DNA from 3 places in the Diaphorobacter sp. LI3 genome. Region 1 is predicted to be linked to each of the others. Evidence: predicted binding sites of a transcription regulator. Region 1 holds the regulator's gene; each other region holds the start of a gene.
The links. Region 1 encodes FNR, which switches genes on or off when oxygen is low (the NO sensors DNR and NnrR bind a similar motif). Its sites were predicted from a motif close to TTGATNNNNATCAA; they were not measured.

Region 1 (6,551 bases):
AGCCGCTGGCCCGCGCACGACCTCGATGCGGTCGATCTGCGACAACGGGATTTGCTCCCACACCACGCCGCCGGTGGATTGCGAGTCCAGGCGCACGCCGTCCAGGTACACGGCGGTAAAGCGCGACTCCGCGCCGCGCAGGTAGACGCTGCCATTGCTGCCCTGGCCGCCATTGCGCGTGATCTGCACGCCTGGCAGGCGCGAGATCACGTCAATGACGCCTACCGCGCCGCTGGCCTCGATGGTTTCACGGTCGATGATGGACACATCGGACACGATGTCGGCCAGCGGCCGGGCCACGCGGGTTGCCGTGATGACGGTTTCACGCAGTTGGGGTTCTGTGGCTGCCTGGGCCAGCAGGGTTTGGGACACGGCGGGGAAAGCGGCGGCCAGCGCCAGCGGCAGCACGGCGACGCGCGCGTGCACGGAAAGCGCACTCAAGCGCACATTGAACGGACGGGTGTTTGTCATGTGGGGCAAACAGAGAGATCGCCACGGCCGACCTCCCCGTCGGCACCTGGGCATAACGGCCCAGGTTTCACAAAAGGAAACGCGGAGCCACCTCGTTGGCCGGTATCCGGGCTGGCGGAACGCTCTGCATCGCCTTCCCAAACGCTTGTTCAAGGCGCTCAGTGGCTTGTCAATGAAGAGGGAGCCGAGGTACGGCTCATCCGCTGACCGTTGCGGGGGCAGCGCAGGCACAGGACGCACTCCATGGCGGAGGGCCCCTCCCTGCTTCCCGTTGAACTGCGGCATGTGAACCACGCCGCTAGCACCAACTGCGCAATTTTACGATGGTTCGCACGCCGATCCCTACAATCGGCAGCGTATGGCCTCCCCCTCTTCCATCGACCAGATCGCCGAGCGCGTTGAGCGGCTGCTGCTGCGCCATGCCGAGTTGCAGCGCACCAATGCCCTGTTGGCGCAACAGGTCGCGGCGCTCACCCAGGAGCGCGATTCCCTCCAATCCCGCCTGCAGGCGGCCCGTGCCCGCGTGAACGCATTGCTGGACCGCCTGCCTGCCGAGCCCGAACTCCCCGGCACTGCCGAGACGAAAGACGCGCCATGAAGCAGATCGAGGTACAGATCCTCCAGCAAAGCTATCTCCTGGCCTGCCCGGACGGCCAGGAGTCGCGCCTGCTGGAGGCGGTCGAGCGCGTGGATACCGCCATGACGCGCATCCGTGACGCGGGCAAGGTACGCGCGCGTGAGCGCATCGCCGTGCTGGCGGCCCTCAACCTGGCTTTCGAGATCGCCGACCGCGAAGCCGCCGATTTGGCAGCCGCCTCAGCCCCTGCGCGCATCGCCCCCACCCCGGTCGCGCCGCATGTGCACGACAGCGATGAGCGCGTGCAGCAGTTGCTCCTGCGCCTGGACGAGGCGCTGGGCGAGGATGGGCGCCTCCTATAACCATTACGGTAAAAGCCTGGCCCCTGGCTGCACACGGGCGGCCCACTACAATGAACATGTCTGCGGTGCTGCCGGGCTTTATATTTCCTTGAACCAATGCTCATTGAGCACGGGCTTGGTACATCGCCCGGTGAGCGTGATCATCTCGCGTCAGATGAACCCAACGCCTGGCTGCCCTCGCCCACCTGAACCCCCGGTTCAGGATGCCGGTCCGGTGGCATTCGCAGACACCTTTTCTCCGGTAATCGCTTGCGCCCTCGCTCCGGGTGAGTGCCAGCGACCTCAATACCTGCTCAGAAAATCCGGCGCTCCGCGGCCAGCGCGCGCAACCCACCCATCTGCAAGGCACAGAGCAGACCTTGGTAGTCGTCGCACCGATGCCAAATATCCTGGCGTGGTTCGGGCGTTTCCCAGTCCTTCGGCAATCTCACTGAAACGCAACGCGCGCCCCAGACGCACGATGGCGCATCCAGTAAGGCAGCGATGCGTAGCTGGATTTCTCCACGTCGATGAGAACAGACTCGTCACTTCCGCTGGTAGAGATCTGACAGCGATCCGTCACGCCTGAGCGTCTCAGTGTGCACCATTCGCTTGCCACGGCATGCTTCGCGGAGCCGCTGTGGTTCCACAAAACGCTGTTTTCAGGGCACGCACCACGGCGCCGGCTGCCCATGGACAACGTCCATCCACAGCGCCCATGCACCCAGGGAAAAAAGCACACCACCTGCCAGCCGAGACCCCCACGCCCCACCCTTCACGCCGATCCAAGCGCGAATGCGGCCAAAAGTCCACGGCCCCAGCACCAGCCATACACCGCTTCCTACGCCAAACAGGACCATGCACAAGGCTCCGCGGAGCACGCTTCCGCTGAGAGCGGCAGTCAACAGTGCGGTATACAGAAGGCCGCATGGCAGGAGCGCCCAGGCCACACCCGCGGTCAGGAGCCCGCCAGGCCGAGAGACCAAGGGCTTGACCTTCGCCCAGGCAGCACGCCCCGCCCGCTCAACCCACAAGGGCTGCTGCGCTTGCACCATCATCATCCCGCCCCACGCGAGGATGAGCACGTGCATCAGCGTCCAAAGGGGGCGCAATGCCGAGGTGCTTTGCCCCAGCCATGCGAGTTGCTCCATGGCCAGCGCAACCACCGCCCCTGCGGCGCCGTAACCGATCAGGCGCCCCACGTGAAACTGCGCTACCCGTTGGAAGATTCCGCGACGGGACGCCCATTGAATGGTTTGGGTGGCGTCCGGCGTGCCACCCAGCCCCGTAAGCGCCGCGCAGGGAACAGAACACATCGCCAAACAGTGTGCCCCTCCCATCAGCCCCATCAGGAAGGCCGTCGTGGCCAGCGCCCACAGCATGGGTCAAATAATCCGGGAAAAGCGAGCGCGGTTGCGGTCAGCCTGTAGATACTTGTCGAACACCATGGCCACGCCGCGCACGAAATACCACCCCATGGGCGTGACTTCAACGCCCTCATCGCTGATTTTCACCAAGCCCTGAGCCGCCATTTCTTGCAGTTGCTGTAATTCCGCATCGAAATAACTGCGGAAATCAATCAGCCAGGACTGTTCCAACGGCTCAAACAGCAATTCACCTTGGCACATCAACGCCATGATGACTGCGCGGCGCACTAAGTCGTCCTTGGTCAACGCCAGCCCGCGCACCACAGGCAAATGCCCCTGGTTAATGCAGTCGTAATACTCGTCCAGCGTTTTCACATTTTGGCTGTAAGTAGCGCCCACGCGCCCGATGGCAGAAACACCCAGACCAATCAGGTCGCAATCGGGCTGCGTGCTATAGCCTTGGAAGTTGCGGTGCAGCCTGCCTTGCCGCTTGGCCACCGCCAGCGCATCGTCTGGCAGAGCGAAATGGTCCATGCCCACGTAGACGTAGCCGGCTTCCTGGAACACATCAAGTGACCGGGCCAACATGGACACCTTGGCCGAAGCCATGGGCAACTCGGCCGTGATGATGCGTCGCTGCGATTTGAAGCGTTCTGGCAAGTGAGCGTACGCATACAGCGCGATCCGGTCTGGCCGCAACTCGGCTACCTGCTCCAAGGTGCGATCAAACGACTCCGGTGTCTGGCGCGGCAGCCCGTAGATCAAATCCACGTTCACCGATTCAAACCCGAGCTTCCGAGCCGCATCGACCAACGCGAACACCTTTTCGGCAGGCTGAATGCGGTGCACGGCCTTTTGTACTTCAGGGTCGAAATCCTGCACGCCAAAGCTCAGGCGATTGAAACCCAGCTCCGCCAACAATCCCAGCCGCGCTTCATCCACGGTCCGGGGGTCCACTTCTATGGAGTACTCCCCCCCCGGAACGAGGACGAAACTGCGCCTCAGCATGCCCATCAGTTCGCGCAAACCGTCATCCGTCAGAAAAGTAGGCGTGCCTCCGCCGAAATGCAGCTGGCTCACATGCTGACCCACACCGCAGTGCGCCGTATGCAGGTCGATCTCACGGCTGAGGTAACGCAAGTAGACCTCTGCCCGCTCTGGATGCCGGGTAATGATCTTGTTACACGCGCAGTAATAGCACAGCGATTCACAAAACGGGATGTGGACATAAAGCGACAAAGGCATCGCCTTGGCTACCGAACCCACGCGACGCTGCTGCAGCGCAAGGATGTATTCCCGCTCGCCAAAAGCCTCGACAAAACGATCAGCAGTCGGATAAGAGGTGTAGCGCGGCCCTGGGACGTCAAAACGACGCAGGAGCTCTGTTGTAACAACGGTCATGACGGGATTCCTTGCACTTTCATATCACTGTGCCGTAGAGTCCCCCATGAGTCCTTGACGTTGATCAAGCGCCCATAAGGTCCTTGTGGCGACAATTTGACTTCGGCTCAAAGTCGTCCAACGGCCTACGGCATTCCATGTCTCCCAGCCGTTCAGAGGTAAGCTCAAGCCATGAACAGGGTTCCCATGCATACGAATCTCCAGACCATCAAAGTTGCCTGCTCAAACTGCAATCTGCGTGAGCTGTGCATGCCCGTGGGTCTGGACGACCAGCAACTCAAGCGCATCGATGACATTGTTGCTGTACGACGCAAGATCAAGCGTGGCGGCACGCTTTTCCGGAACGGTGAACCCTTCACATCCCTTTTTGCCATCCGCACCGGATTCTTCAAGACCTGTGTCGCCACCGAAGACGGTCGCGATCAAGTGACGGGTTTTCAAATGGCGGGCGAGATCATCGGCCTGGATGGCATCGTGAGCGACCGCCACACTTGCGATGCGGTGGCGCTTGAAGACGCCGAAGTATGCGTCATGCCCTTCGACCGTATTGAAGAGTTGTCGCGCGAAGTAACGGCACTACAGCACCATGTGCACAAGATCATGAGCCGCGAGATTGTTCGTGAGCATGGGGTCATGCTGTTGCTGGGGAGTATGCGTGCCGAGGAACGCCTTGCCGCATTCCTGTTGAATCTCGTACAACGCTTGCATGCCCGGGGTTTCTCACAATCCGAATTGGTGCTGCGCATGACACGCGAAGAGATCGGCAGCTACCTGGGATTGAAACTGGAAACCGTCAGCCGCACGTTTTCCAAGTTCGTGGAAGAAGGTATTGTGGAAGTAAAACAGCGCCATGTGCGCATCGTCGATACCGATGCGCTGAAGCGCATTGTCAACAGCCAGCAAGCCTGCCATTAAGCCTCGGTTTTTTGTTCATTCATAACTGATCGGCGGAAAGATCAGGAAACGTATTTGGCGCAATCAGCCGGCCGCGCCCCTTTGGGCACGGGGCAGCGATTCAACTCAAAGGGCGAGAGTGACAACAGCGTCGTCAATGCGCTGGAAGCCATGAGTACGACCCAGAACGTGAAGAAGGCGATGGTATACACACCTTCGCGCGAGAGATGCAGGGGTTGATCAAACCACTGCAGCGCTTCTGGATCCACGAAGGCGAACACTACCATTTCCATGACGCCCGCCATCAAAAAGGCCGGCCACGCGATCCACATCAATCGTTGCATCCACATTCGCCCATCTCCTAGCAAGTGTAGTTGACAGCCTAGCATCTGTTCTCCGGCATGCAAAGAGGACTCGCCCTGCCGGTCAGCGCGGTTGATCCTCCAGCGGAGTAGCTGCATGGTTGCGCCCCTTCATGGCAGGCGTCATGTCGCCCCCAGACTCCTTCAGGGTCTCGTTGATGTTCAAGCCCCGTTGGTAATAGTCTTCCGCGATGACGGGGTCGGGTTGGCTCACGGCCAGCCAGAGGGTCACGAAGCCCGCAATGATGACAATCACCGGCCCCGCGATGACAAGCCAGACATGGCCAAACGTCCACCAAGGCTTTCCTGCGTCTTCCAGATTCATGGGGGAATTACTCGACATTTATACCAACTCCTCGCTCGTTTATGAGCACAGCTTGTTCATTTGCATTCCACGACCGCCTTCAGCGGGGTACAAGGAACACGGATTTCTCTGCCACTTGGGCTTTATCACCCTGCGCTTGAATATCGAAATACACCGTATGCGATCCAGGAGATGCTGAGCCATACGGAATTTGAAGACGGACAACCACCCATCGCGATTCCGCCGGTCCAATGTCAATTGCGGTCTCGGACGCCACTTCCAGCCCTTCCATACCGTGGGCGCTGATGGTGTAGCGCTGCGCCCCCTCCGTGGCGTTCATGATCTGCAGCCGGTAGATATTTTCCAGCTTGCCTCCCGCCACGATGCGCGAGAGCGCAGCGCGGTCGCGCACGATGTCCACCTTCAACGGGGTGCGTACCACCAAGCTGGCCAGCATGCCAATGCACAACACCACCAGCACCGCTGAATAGAACAACACACGGGGTCGCAGCACGCGTTTGAGCATTTGCGATTGGGTCCAGTGGTTCTTGACGCCGTTCTGCGTCGAGAAGCGAATCAGCCCGCGCGGATACTTCATCTTATCCATCACGGTATTGCAAGCGTCCACGCAGAGACCGCAACCAATGCATTCGTATTGCAGTCCGTTGCGAATATCGATACCCGTTGGGCAGACCTGGACACACAGCGTGCAATCGATGCAGTCACCCAGTCCCGCAGCTTTGTGATCTACGGTCTTGTTACGGGGCCCGCGAGGCTCGCCGCGCTCGGGATCGTAAGAGACGACCAGCGTGTCCCTGTCGAACATTGCGCTTT
Region 2 (6,551 bases), 1.6 Mb from region 1:
GCGAGCACCGCCATCGTCAGGTTGGAGTGCGCGCGGGTGCGCTGCGGCTCCGGGGCGTGCATGGTCGGAGCGGTCAAGGCGCCTTCGGTTGGTGTGCCTCGCTGCCCTGGTGCTGTGCGGCCATGGGGTTGGCGTGCGCGGGCATCATGTTGGCATTCATGTGGAACATGACCCACAACGTGCCGATGATGATCACTGCCAGGAACACGATGGTGAAGATGGTGGACAGCATCGTCCAGCCGCCCTGGATCTTGCCGTTCATGTGCAGGAAGTACACCATGTGCACCACCACCTGGACCATGGCGAAGACGCCCAGCACCAGCACGGCGGTGGTGCGGTTCTGGATCACGTCGGCCATGACCAGCCAGAACGGGATCACGGTGAGGATCACGGCGAGGATGAAGCCCTTGACGTAGTCTCCCTTGGTGACGTGCAGGTCGTCATGGTCGTGGCCATGGTCGTCGTGGCCGGCGTGAATTTCGTGTGCGCTCATTTACAGCACCCCCATCAGGTACACAAAGGTGAAGACGCCGATCCAGACCACGTCCAGGAAGTGCCAGAACATGGACAGGCAGTTCAGGCGGCGCTTGTTTTCATGGATCAGGCCGTGCTTGCTGATCTGAATCATCAATGTCACCAGCCAGATCAGGCCGAAGGTCACGTGCAGTCCGTGCGTGCCCACCAGCGTGAAGAAGGCCGACAGGAACGCGCTGCGCTGGGGTGTCGCGCCCTGGTGGATCAGGTGTGCGAACTCATACAGCTCCACGCCCAGGAAGGCCAGGCCCAGCAGGCCGGTGACGGCCAGCCAGGCCAGCGTGCCGCGCGCGTTGCCCGCCTGCTTTTGCAGCATGGCAAAGCCGAAGGTGATGGACGACGTCAGCAGGAAGGCCGTGTTGATGGCTACCAGAGACAAGTCGAACAGCTGCGCGCCCGTGGGGCCCGCAGCGTAGCTGCGGCCCAGCACGCCGTACGTGGCGAACAGCGCTGCGAAGATGAGACAGTCGCTCATCAGGTAGAGCCAGAAGCCCAGGGACGTGCCGTTCTCAGGGTGGGGCTCATGCGCGAGGTGGTACTCGCGCGGTGCCAGGGCGGCGGTGCCGCCCGCTTGGAGGGTGTGCGTATTAGACATGGGCTGCGGCAAGCTGCTTGGTGCGTGCGTCTTCCGTGGCGGCCACTTCGGCTGCCGGAATGTAGTAGTCACGCTTGTAGTTGAAGGTGTGGATGATCGAGGCCAGCACGGTCGCGGCGAACGAGGCGATCGCCAGCGGCCACATGTGCCAGATCATGGCGAAACCGAACACGGTGGACAGCGCGGCGATCACCACGCCGGCGCCAGTGTTGGCGGGCATGTGGACGGGCTGGAAGCCGGTCAGCGGGCGCTTGTAGCCGTGCTTCTTCATGTCCCACCAGGCGTCGATCTCGTGCGCCACGGGCGTGAAGGCGAAGTTGTACTGCGGCGGGGGCGAGGAGGTGGCCCACTCCAGCGTGCGGCCGTCCCAGGGGTCGCCGGTCACGTCGCGCAGCTGGTCGCGCTTGAGGTAGCTCACGAACAGCTGGATGAAGAAGCAGGCGATGCCCGCCGCGATCAGGCATACGCCCACCGCGGAGATGATGAACCAGATGTGCAGCGAAGCGTCTTCCACATGGTTGACGCGGCGTGTGATGCCCATCAGGCCCAGGATGTACAGCGGCGTGAACGTGACCCAGAAGCCAGTCAACCAGAACCAGAACGATGCCTTGCCCCAGGACTCGATCAGGCGGAAACCGAAGGCCTTGGGGAACCAGAAGTTGATGGCAGCGAACACGGCGAACACCACGCCGCCGATGATCACGTTGTGGAAGTGCGCGACCAGGAACAGGCTGTTGTGCAGCACGAAGTCGGCCGGGGGCACGGCCAGCAGCACGCCAGTCATGCCGCCGATGGCGAAGGTGCACATGAAGCCCACCGTCCACAGCATGGGCACGCTGAAGCGGATGCGGCCCTTGTACATGGTGAACAGCCAGTTGAAGATCTTGGCGCCCGTCGGGATCGAGATGATCATCGTCGTGATGCCGAAGAAGGTGTTAACCGTGGCGCCCGAGCCCATGGTGAAGAAGTGGTGCAGCCACACCAGGTACGACAGGATGGTGATACACACCGTGGCGTACACCATGGAGGTGTAGCCGAACAGGCGCTTGCGCGAGAACGTGGCGACGACCTCGGAGAACACGCCGAAGGCCGGCAGCACCAGGATGTAGACCTCGGGGTGGCCCCAGATCCAGATCAGGTTCACGTACAGCATGGAGTTGCCCCCCAGGTCGTTCGTGAAGAAGTTGGTGCCGATATAGCGGTCCAGCGACATCAGCACCAGCGCTGCCGTCAGCACGGGGAACGAGGCGACGATCAGCGCGTTGGTGCACAGCGCGGTCCAGGTGAACACGGGCATCTTCATCAGGTTCATGCCCGGCGCGCGCATCTTGATGATGGTGACGATCAGGTTGATGCCCGACAAGGTGGTGCCCACCCCCGCAATCTGCAGGCCCCAGATGTAATAGTCGAGACCCACGCCAGGGTCCTGCGCCCCGAGGTTGGACAGCGCCAGCCAGCCGGAGGTGGAGAACTCGCCCAGGAACAGCGAGATCATCACCAGCACGGCGCCGCCGGTGGTCATCCAGAAGCTGAAGTTGTTCAGGAAGGGAAACGACACGTCGCGCGCGCCGATCTGCAGCGGCACGAGGTAGTTCATCAGGCCCGTGACGAAGGGCATGGCCACGAAGAAGATCATGATCACGCCGTGGGCCGTGAAGATCTGGTCGTAGTGGTGCGGCGGCAGGTAGCCCATGCTCTCGCCCACAGCCATGGCCTGCTGCAGGCGCATCATCACCGCGTCGGCGAAGCCGCGCAGGAACATGACCAGGCCCAGGATCATGTACATGATGCCGATCTTCTTGTGGTCGATGGAGCAGATCCAGTCGCGCCACAGCGGGCCCCACAGGCGGAACTTGGTGAGGCCGGCCAGCATCACGATGCCACCCAGGACCACCGCGATGAAGGTCCACAGCACGATGGGCTCGTGCGCCATCGGGATCGAGTCCCAGGTGATGCGGCCCAACAGCCAGTGGGCTGGGGTAGTTTGTTCAGACAACATATCGAATCTCTTGGCTAATGGGCCCGGCGCCGGCTTGGCGCCCGCGTCGGGTCCGTCAAATTCACTGTTGGGTGGTGGCCTCGGGGAGGGCGGCTGCGGGCTGCAGCGCGGCCAGGATCTGTGGCGCGTTGCCGGCGGTGCATACGTCCTGCGGCAGCGTCAGACCGTTGGCTTTGACGAAGGCTTCGCCGCCGAGCGCGTCGATGGCCATCATGTCGTGCATGCACATCTGCCCGTCTTCCACGCAGCGGTTGAGCACCTTGCCGTACAGGCCGTCTTCCACGGTGGAAAAGCGCTGCACGGGGTCGCGCTGGCTGGGCTTGGCCAGTTGCAGGTAGGTGGTCTTGTCCAGGGGCTTGCCTTCAGTCTTGGCCTTGTCCACCCACTGGGCGAACTCGGCATCGCTCAGGCCGTGGAACTTGAAGGTCATGCCGGAGAAGCCGGGGCCGCTGTAGTGCGAGGCGAGGCCATGGAACACGCCGGGCTTGTTGATGATGGCGTTCAGCTCGGTCTGCATGCCAGGCATGGCGTAGATCATGCCGGCCAGGTCGGGCACGTAGAACGCGTTCATGGTCGACGTGGCGGTGAGCTTGAACAGGATCGGGCGGTCCACTGGCGCGGCCACCTCGTTCACCGTGGCAATGCCCTGCTCGGGGTAGAAGAACAGCCACTTCCAGTCCATGGCCACCACCTGTACTTCCAGCGGTTTGACGTCGGCGGCCAGCGCGCGCTGGGCGTCGATGCGGTCCAGAGGGCGGTAGGGGTCCAGCTTGTGGGTAGCGATCCAGGTCAGCGCGCCCAGGGCAATGATGATCATCAGCGGCACGCTCCAGATCACCAGCTCCAGCGAGGTGGAGTGGTGCCAGTCGGGGTCGTACTCGGCGTCGGTGTTGCCCTGGCGGTACTTCCAGGCGAACAGCAGCGTCAGCAGGATCACCGGCACGATGACGATCAGCATCAGCACCGTGGCAGTCACCACCAGGTTGCCCTGCTGGGCAGCGATATCACCCGCCGGGTTTAATACGACGGCCTTGCTGCAACCAGCCAGGCTGGCTGCGGCCAAAGCCGCGGCGAGCCAGGTGGGCCCGCGGAGTTTCTTCAGTTGGAGCATTGCTAGGCGTGTCAAAAAGCGTGCACGGCCTTGCGTCGCGCGGGCGGGCGCGGCGCTAGGTGTAAACGCGAATTACTGGACGGAGACGAATGTAATACGCCTAGCGCATTTGTCGATTGGACATTTTGTCCAGGGTCAAACTTATGGCGTGATGGCAGGCCGGATGCGGCCTGCAGGCGCGACCATGGCGGCGCGGATGGCCGACTGGGCGTGAGGGTTTTCCCGCGCGGGACGTCAGTGTAAGCGTACTTGTTGACCGCGGGGCTTGCGTGTAGAACGGAGCTGTGTCTGCAAAGCCAAGGAGTACGGTCATGAGTAGCGGTTCCGTCGCATACCCCGTTTACGGCCCCGAGAGCGCGGCATCGCTGTCGCGCGCGCACACCGACGAAGACGTCACCCCGGGCGAGATCGCCGTGGGCGTGATCATCGGGCGCGCGTCGGAGTATTTCGACTTCTTCGTATTCGGGATCGCTTGCGTGCTGGTCTTCCCGTCGCTGTTGTTCCCCTTCATGTCGCGGCTGGACGGCACGCTCATGGCCTTTGCCATCTTTGCCATCGCCTTCATCGCCCGGCCGCTGGGCACCGCCATCTCCATGGCCGTGCAGCGGCGCTGGGGGCGCGGCACCAAGCTGACGCTGGCGCTGTTCCTGCTGGGCGGCTGTACGGTGAGCATGGCCTTCCTGCCCAGCTACCAGGTGGCGGGGCTGGCAGCCGCCGGGGCGCTGGCGGTGCTGCGCTTCGGCCAGGGGCTGGCGCTGGGCGGCTCCTGGGACGGGCTACCGTCGCTGCTGGCGATGGCGGCACCGCCGGAGCGCCGCGGCTGGTATTCCATGGTGGGGCAACTGGGCGCGCCCGTAGGGTTTGCATTGGCCGCCGGGTTGTTCGCCTACCTGTACGGCAGCCTCTCCAGCGAAGAATTCCTGGCCTGGGGCTGGCGCTACCCGTTCTGCGTGGCCTTTGCGATCAACGTGGTGGCGCTGTTTGCGCGGCTGCGCCTGGTGGTGGGGCAGTCCTATGCCGAATTGCTGCAAGAGAAGGAACTGGAGCCCGTGGGCGTGGCCCGCGTGATGCGCGAAGAGGGGAGCAATGTGGTGCTGGGCGCCTTTGCGGCACTGGCCAGCTTCGCACTCTTTCACGTGGTGACGGTGTTCTCGCTGTCGTGGTTCGCCCTGTTCTCCGACCGCTCCATGGCCGAGGTGCTGTGCGTGCAGATCGCCGGCGCATTCCTGGCCATCGGCGCGGTGGTGGTGTCGGGGCGGTTGGCCGACCGCATGGGCCGGCGCAACCTGCTGGGCTCCATGGCCGTGCTGATTGGCCTGTTCAGCCTGGCCACACCCTGGCTGCTGGGCGGTGGCGCGGTGGGCGGCACGGTGTTCCTGCTGCTGGGCTTCGTGCTGCTGGGCCTGTCGTACGGCCAGGCATCGGGCACGGTGACGGCCAACTTCTCCACCCTGCACCGCTACACCGGGGCGGCACTGTCGTCCGACCTGGCCTGGCTGATCGGCGCGGCCTTCGCGCCGTTGGTGGCTCTGGGGTTGTCGGCACGTTTCGGGCTGGGGGCGGTGACGCTGTATCTGCTGTCGGGCGTGGTCTGCACACTCGGCGCGTTGCGTATCAATCGCCTCATCGAGCAGCGCAGCTGAGTTCGACTGGCTGTCGGCTGTTCTCGAAAATGATAGCTGCCGGCGCTTGCTGCAACTAGGGTTCACAGTGTTTTCAATGTGAAACCCTTGAGGGACAAGCGCAGGCAGCTCTCTTTTTTGCTTCAGTCGCGCGGGCGGAAGCCGATCACCAGGGACGACGGCACGCGGCCGTCCACGTCGCGTGGCAGGGTTTCCGTGCGGTGCAGCGCACGAATCACCGCGTCGTCCCACGCCTTGTTGCCGCTGGACTGGGTGATGCGCGCGCCGACGATGGTGCCGTCCGGAGCGGCGCGCACCTCGACCTCGGCGCGCGGGTTGCCCGAGATGGTGTCGGGATAGACGATGTTGGGGCGTACCTTGGCGGCCACCTTGCCACCGTAGCTGCCCGAGGGGCCGGAGCTGCGCTGCGCGGTGCCCGTGGCGGTCTCGCCGCCCGTGGCGCCTGCCAGCCCCTGCATGCGGCGCAGGTTCTCCTGGCGGCGCGCCTCGGCCTCCTTGGCTTCACGGGCTTCCTCGGCCTTGCGGCGCTTGTCCTCGGCCAGCTTCTTCTGTTTGTCCTGCTCGGCCTTGGCGGCCTTCTCCTTCTCGGCCTTTTCGCGTTCGGCTTTCTCGCGCTCGGCCTTTTGCTGCGCCAGCAGGCGTTCCTTCTTCTCCTGCTCCAGCCGCTCG
Region 3 (6,551 bases), 1.1 Mb from region 1:
AGCGCATCAACACCCTGCTGGGCGACGAGAACCAGCAGCGCTTTTCCACGGCACTGAAGCAGTTGGGCGACGCGGCGGGCAGCATCGACCAGCTCGCGCGCCGCCTGGACAACACCGTGACCACCCGGCTGGACCCTGCGCTGGCGGGCGTGCCGCCGCTGGTGCAGGACACGCAGCAGACCCTGCAGGCGCTGCGCCAGGCGGGCAGCAGCGCGGCCACGGCCGCCAACGACGTCAGCCAGGCCATCCGCACGCTGCAGGCCGAGGGCGGCGCGCTCGACGAGATCGCCGCAGGCGCGAAGTCGCTGGCCGGCGCGGCCGACCGCTTCGGCCGCGTCACGCTGCCGCGCATCAACCATGCGGCCGACGAAACCGCGCGCGCCGCGCGCCGCCTGGGCCGCACGGCCTCGGGTATCAACGACAACCCGCAGTCGCTCATCTATGGACCAGGCCGCTCGGCCGCGGGGCCCGGCGAGCCTGGTTTCACCGCTCCCGCAGCGCAGCCCTGACGCATTGCAAGGACCCTATGATGACTATTAAAAAGATAGCTGTTGGCGCTCGCCAGATAAGCGCTAAAGCCATTTTTGGCTTCACATTTATGGCGCTGATGGTGGGCTGCTCCATCCTCCCCGAGCCGCCGGTGCGCGCCGATGTGTACGACTTCGGCCCCGGCCCCTTGCAGGCGCCGGGCCCCGCGGCCAGCGCGCCGCTGCCCCCGATCGCGCTGGCCGAGGTGACCGCCACGGGCCTGCCCGAGGGCAGCACCGCGCTGCTGTACCGGCTGGCCTATACCAACGCCCAGCAACTGCGCCCCTACACCCAGGCGCGCTGGAGCCTGCCGCCCGCCGTGCTGCTGCACCAGGCGGTGCGCGAGCGCCTGGGCCAGCGCCGCGCGGTGCTCTCTGGCGACGACGGCATGGCCGTGTTGCTGGAGCGCGGCCGCATGCCCAGCGTGCTGCGCCTGGAGCTGGAGGAGTTCAGCCATGTGTTCGGCGCGCCCCAGGCGAGCGCCGGCCTGGTGCGTGTGCGCGCCGTGCTGGCCGACGCGAGTACTGCGGGTGAGACGCTGGTCGCGCAGCGGGTGTTCGTGGCGCGGCGCGATGCCGCCACGCCCGATGCCGCCGGCGGCGCCAAGGCCCTGGCCGATGCGGCGGCCCAGGTGGCCGAGGAGCTGGCCGCATGGGTGGAGCAGTCCGGCCGCTGAGCGCCTGCGCCCTTCCCACCCCCAGAGACATGCTGCGCATGTCTCTTTTTTTTGCCCGCCGCGCACCGGCGACGGGGCGGAGGCCTACATGCCGCTGTCGCACTGGGCTGACGCGGCTTGCGTGCGCGCACCGACGCGCTGCCGCCGGGCACCTGCCTAGAGTCCATTCATCGCCTCGCAATGCCCGGCGCCATACAGGGGCCAGGCAGGCGATCCCTCAACAACCGCCACAGGAGAGTGACGTATGAACGAAGACCGCATTGAAGGCAACTGGAAGCAGTTCAAGGGCAAAGTGAAGGAGCAATGGGGCAAGCTGACCGACGACGATTTGGACATCATCGCCGGCAAGCGCGACCAGCTGCTGGGCAAGCTGCAGGAGCGCCACGGGCTGGCCCGGGAGGCAGCCGAGGAACAGCTCAAGGGCTGGGAACAGCGCAACCCCGACTTCCGCTACGACTGACGCAACGCGCCGCAGGGGCACGACTCGCGCGCCCTGCGGGATTCAATTTCCATCACATTCATCCGGAGGACATTCCATGAAAAACGCACGCAATCTGCTGGCCCTGGCGGCCGCTGCCCTGATGGCCACTTCGGGCATGGCCATGACCAAGGAGGAACACAACGCCGGCAAGGACCGCATCGGCGCTGACTACAAGGCCGCCAAGGCGCAGTGCGACACCCTGCAGGGCAACGCCAAGGACGTCTGCATGAAGGAGGCCAAGGGCCGCGAGAAGGTGGCCAAGGCCGAGTTGGAAGCCCAGTACAAGCCCAGCGACAAGGCCACCTACAACGTGAACGAGGCCCGTGCCGACGCTGACTATGAAGTGGCCAAGGAAAAATGCGACGACCAGAAGGGCGACGCCAAGGACATTTGCGTGAAGGACGCCAAGGCCGCCCATGTGGCCGCCAAGGAAAATGCCAAGGTGCAGCGCGCGCAGGCCAAGCCCGCCGACTCCACCGCCGAGAAGCGCGCCGATGTCGCAGAGGCCAAGAAGGACGCCGCAGAGGCCCAGCGCGAAGCCAACTACAAGGCCGCCAAGGAGCGCTGCGACACCATGAGCGGTGACGCCAAGGACAAGTGCGTGGCCGATGCCAAGCGCACCCACGGCCAATAAACCGGCAAATATGTGCAGCCCCGCCTCTGGCGCTAGCCGTTCTGTTAAAGTGTTGCTAAGAAAGCTGTAATGGCTCAAAATTCCGCCCTAGTCAACGACTAGGGCGTTTCTTTGTCCAAGGAAAAATCTCATCCAACTTCAGTAAAGCCGACTAAGTGGCCGCCTAGATTTCCGCCGGCCGCGGCGGGTATTCAAGTCAATCACTGCAAGAACCCCAAGTGCGGTAACTTCGGCGTACCGCCCAAGCTTGCGGTTGCCCGAGGCGGGGCCGGTACTCCAGCTTCTTCCGTTGGCCCAGGCGACTACACCGTGGTCGCTACCGGTAAGGACCAGCCGGCACTGAAGTGCCGCCTGTGCGAGGAAATCACCCCTATGCAGAGCAACTTGGCGATTGCCGAGGAGCTTATGCGCATGTCGGAGTACCTTGAACCAGTACTCCCGCAGTGTCCGAACGAGGCCTGCTCTCTATCGGAGGGGGCGCCATCCCTTGAGAATGTGACTCGCTTCGGCACCAACGCCCACGGAACTCCCCGGTTCAAGTGTGTCGGCTGCAAGAAGGCGTTCTCCTTCGGCGGCCGGTCAACCAAGCGCCAACGTCGCAGTCACTCCAATCGCGATATCTTGGTGCATCTGATGAACGCCATGCCGCTGCGGCGCATCATCAAGGTCCTCGATATCTCCCCCAGCCAGCTATACGACCGCATCGACTTCCTCTATGAGCAGGCCCAGATGTTCGCCGGCGAGCGTGAGCGAACCCTCATGGGACGCGACGACCTAGGCTCAAGATATCTGTCGGTTGACCGGCAAAAGCTGGTGGTGAACTGGCACTCTAAGAAGGTGCGAAAGAACACACTTTTGCTGTCCATTGCAACGGCCGACCAGGCTACGGGCTATGTGTTCGGGGTCAACGTCAACTTTGACCCTGCGCTGGACTCTGCTGACGTAGAGAAGGACATGGTTCGCTTTGGCGACCATGCACTTGCCAGAGCGTTTCGCCGCTACGCGAGAGTCTGGCTACCGGCTGATTGGAATGCTGCGGCTGAGAGGGCGGCGCCTCGCGGAGGTACCTCCCGAAAGCCTATGGAATCGGTCATCGAAGAGACGTACGACGCAGCCTTAGGTCGCCCCGATATAGAAGATGGTGAAGGCCCCGCGAACTCATCCCGTGCCCCCGTAAAGGGCATGCTGCTGCATGAGCAAGTGGTGATGTACGCCCACATCCAGCTTGTCACTCGACTGCTCTGCCGTGCCAAGAAGATTCGCTTCTTCACAGACCAGGAGTCGGGCATACGTGCGGCCATTCTGACGGCCGTGCCGAAAAGGGTTCTGGACCGGACGGCTGACGCTTTCTATGTCAAGGTGCTCAAAGATATGTCAGTGGACATGAAGCGCGCGCTGGTTGGTGCAACCAAGCGGCGTCTGGCGCGCTTAGCGGAGAAATACGGGGTAACCCCTGAGGCTGCAGAACTTCTGGCTGCCGAGGAAGAACTGGCGCGCATGGTTGCCATCGGCAAGTGGGGGGACCGCTGGTTCCGCCATCCCATATCGGAGATGCGTGAGCCTGAGAAATCCGTTTGCTGGCTGACCGATATCGACCCGGTCGAAACCGAACCGGACAAGCGTCGGCTCCAGCTTAGCCACCAGGCGCTACTGCACCTGAAAGCCACCCTTACCGCTGTCGACCGCTTCTTTATGCAGGTCCGGCGAGGCCTCACGCTGGCAGAACGCGCGGTGGCCAGCGCCAACACCGACCGACGTCTCTGGTTCGGGAAGAGCGCCTACAACCCCGAAGTCCTGGTGAAGGTGCTCGGCATCTTCCGGACGTACTTCAACTACTGCGAGGTTGGCCGGGACGGGAAAACGCCGGCAATGCGGCTGGGGCTGGCGCGCGGACCCATAGCGCCCGAAGACATCATCTATTTCACTCCCGAACCGCCCGAAAGACGCCGCGCGCCTGCCGCTCGGTCGCTCAAGCCCTCCGGCCCCGTGGCTCACGCAAGCGAGTCACTTGCCGCGTAGGACCCGTAGTTCGAGGTGAGCTTGGTCCGCAGTCAGGGAGCTCACTCGCACTTGGTAGACAGAGAGGGGGGCTCCCGATTCAGGCCCCGAGGACTCTTCCCATTCGGCTACACCCCCTTCACCCTCGCCGCTCACCGAGGAAAGGTACGGGCTCCGCCCTGTGCAGGCCAGCACTACTGCCGGGGCTAGGGTCATCCGCGGCAGAATACCGGTTGGTTTGACCCAATTTGTTACTTCAGCGCCTCTGATAAGGACACGACAAGGCTGGCTGCCATTGTCTCGCCAAGCCTCAACGCTCAGAGAGACAGTCCGATTGCCGTATGCCACGGGAGTGCTGCCCCTGAAGTCCGGAGCGGGCTCGTCGTTGCAGGCAGTGAGGAAGCTGGCGGCACACACGAGCGCGACGCCTAGGGAAAGGGGCTTGAAATTCAGCATGTCCCTTATAGCGACCAAAGAAACGAAGCCCCTCGTGCCGAAGCAGAGGGGCTTGAATCAAGGGCTTAGCAACACCTTAACGGAACGGCTAGGCCTCTGGCGGGGCTTTTTTTGTCCCCCACCAGCGGCGCCGACATGACATGTGTCAATACCGCCGGTGGCGGTTTTTCTTAAGCTCGCGCCGCTTCACAACGCCGCACAGGAAGGAAAGACCGCCCATGGCCGCATTGCAATGGTCCGAGGAACTCGCACTGGATCTGCCGCAGATGGACCACACGCACCAGGAATTCGTGGCACTGCTGCAGGCCGTGGAGAGCGCCGATGACGCGGCGCTCATCGGTGCCTGGGAAGACCTAGTGGCGCACACCGACGCTCACTTCGCCCAGGAGGACCGCTGGATGCAGGCCACCCGCTTTGCCGCGGGCAACTGCCACAGCACGCAGCACCAGGTGGTGCTCAAGATCATGCGCGAGGGCACCGACCGCGCGCGCCAGGGCGAGCTGCATGTCCTGCGCGAGATGGCTGCAGAGCTGGCCGTATGGTTCCCCCAGCATACGGACGCCATGGACGCGTCCCTCGCCCAGCACCTGCGCCGCGTGGGCTTCGATCCCGCCACGGGCAGCGTGCAGACGCCGGGCGCGCTGCCCGACGATCTGATCCATGGCTGCGGTGGGGCCTGCTCTTCGGGTGATGACACATCCGCCCAGCCCGCCGCCGCGGCTTGAACGATCGGCCAGCTCAGCAGAACTGCAAAACTGGGGCGGTGCGGCGCCGCGCCGGGTGCGTGTGGCGCTTGGCGACAGGTTGTGCCGGAGTGGCGCGGCGTGGCGTCCCGCGCCCGCCACGGTTGCTGTCGCGTCGCCCTGCTAAGCTTGCTGCGTTTTCACGGCCAGCCGGAGCCCCCATGACGCCGCATGAACCACCCGAAAGCGCGCTCTATCGCACCCTGCTCGAATCCACGCGCGCCATTCCGTGGAAGATCGACTGGGCCACGGCGACCTTTGCCTACATCGGGCCGCAGATCGAGGACCTGCTGGGCTGGGCGCCCACCAGCTGGCGCACCGTGCAGGATTGGGCCGACCGCATGCACCCCGACGACCGGGACCGGGTGGTCAACTTCTGCATTTCGCAATCCCAGTCGGGCGTGGACCACGAGGCGGACTACCGCGCGCTCACCACAGGCGGGGATTACGTGTGGATCCGCGACGTGGTGCATGTGGTGCGCGACTTGCAGGGCAATGTGGTGTCGCTCGTGGGCTTCATGTTCGACATCACCGAGCGCAAGCAGAACGAACACCAGCTGCTGCAACTGCAGCAGGAGCTGCAGGAACTGTCATTCCGCGACGGGCTCACGGGTGTGAACAACCGCCGCAAGTTCGACGCGGTGTACGAGCGCGAATGGCAGGAGGCGCAGCGCACCGGCGAGCCGCTGTCGCTGCTGATGTTCGATGTGGATTTCTTCAAGAGCTACAACGACCAGTACGGCCACGTGGAGGGCGACGAGTGCCTGCGGCGCGTGGCCCGCGCGCTGCAGCAGGCCGCCCACCGCCCGCGCGACTGCCTGGCGCGCTACGGCGGCGAGGAGTTCGTGCTGCTGCTGCCCGGCGCGGACGCATCTTCCGCGCGCGCGGTGGCGCAGCGCTGCATGCAGGAGGTGGCCCACGCCGGTATCGTCCATGCGGCTTCGCCCCTGGGCCAGCAGCTCACGGTGAGCGTGGGCATGGGCACGGCTCTGCCCGGCACGCAGGATGACTCCAAGCGGTTCCTGGAAACGGTGG

Region 2: a site for FNR is predicted at 4,365-4,378, ahead of cyoA (ubiquinol oxidase subunit II). Genes of this name have one in related genera too.
Region 3: a site for FNR is predicted at 4,909-4,922, ahead of MRB47_RS01335 (hemerythrin domain-containing protein). Genes of this name have one in related genera too.

The regions. Positions count from the first base shown of each region.
Region 1 covers NZ_CP094346.1:3,362,938-3,369,488, forward strand. Annotated here, with positions in the region: gene MRB47_RS15710 (TonB-dependent receptor domain-containing protein) at 1-471, opposite strand, end outside; cobalamin riboswitch at 551-795, opposite strand; gene MRB47_RS15715 (hypothetical protein) at 830-1,069, shown strand; gene MRB47_RS15720 (cell division protein ZapA) at 1,066-1,410, shown strand; gene MRB47_RS15725 (sulfite exporter TauE/SafE family protein) at 2,052-2,771, opposite strand; gene hemN (oxygen-independent coproporphyrinogen III oxidase) at 2,775-4,157, opposite strand; gene fnr (fumarate/nitrate reduction transcriptional regulator Fnr) at 4,329-5,072, shown strand; gene MRB47_RS15740 (hypothetical protein) at 5,114-5,401, opposite strand; gene MRB47_RS15745 (FixH family protein) at 5,478-5,756, opposite strand; gene ccoG (cytochrome c oxidase accessory protein CcoG) at 5,818-6,551, opposite strand, start outside.
Region 2 covers NZ_CP094346.1:1,771,393-1,777,943, forward strand. Annotated here, with positions in the region: gene MRB47_RS08215 (SURF1 family protein) at 1-62, opposite strand, end outside; gene cyoD (cytochrome o ubiquinol oxidase subunit IV) at 74-493, opposite strand; gene cyoC (cytochrome o ubiquinol oxidase subunit III) at 494-1,129, opposite strand; gene cyoB (cytochrome o ubiquinol oxidase subunit I) at 1,122-3,128, opposite strand; gene cyoA (ubiquinol oxidase subunit II) at 3,190-4,239, opposite strand; gene MRB47_RS08240 (MFS transporter) at 4,551-5,882, shown strand; gene tolA (cell envelope integrity protein TolA) at 6,005-6,551, opposite strand, start outside.
Region 3 covers NZ_CP094346.1:281,086-287,636, forward strand. Annotated here, with positions in the region: gene MRB47_RS01310 (MlaD family protein) at 1-509, shown strand, start outside; gene MRB47_RS01315 (ABC-type transport auxiliary lipoprotein family protein) at 527-1,204, shown strand; gene MRB47_RS01320 (CsbD family protein) at 1,449-1,664, shown strand; gene MRB47_RS01325 (hypothetical protein) at 1,741-2,319, shown strand; gene MRB47_RS01330 (hypothetical protein) at 2,431-4,338, shown strand; gene MRB47_RS01335 (hemerythrin domain-containing protein) at 4,992-5,498, shown strand; gene MRB47_RS01340 (GGDEF domain-containing protein) at 5,678-6,551, shown strand, end outside.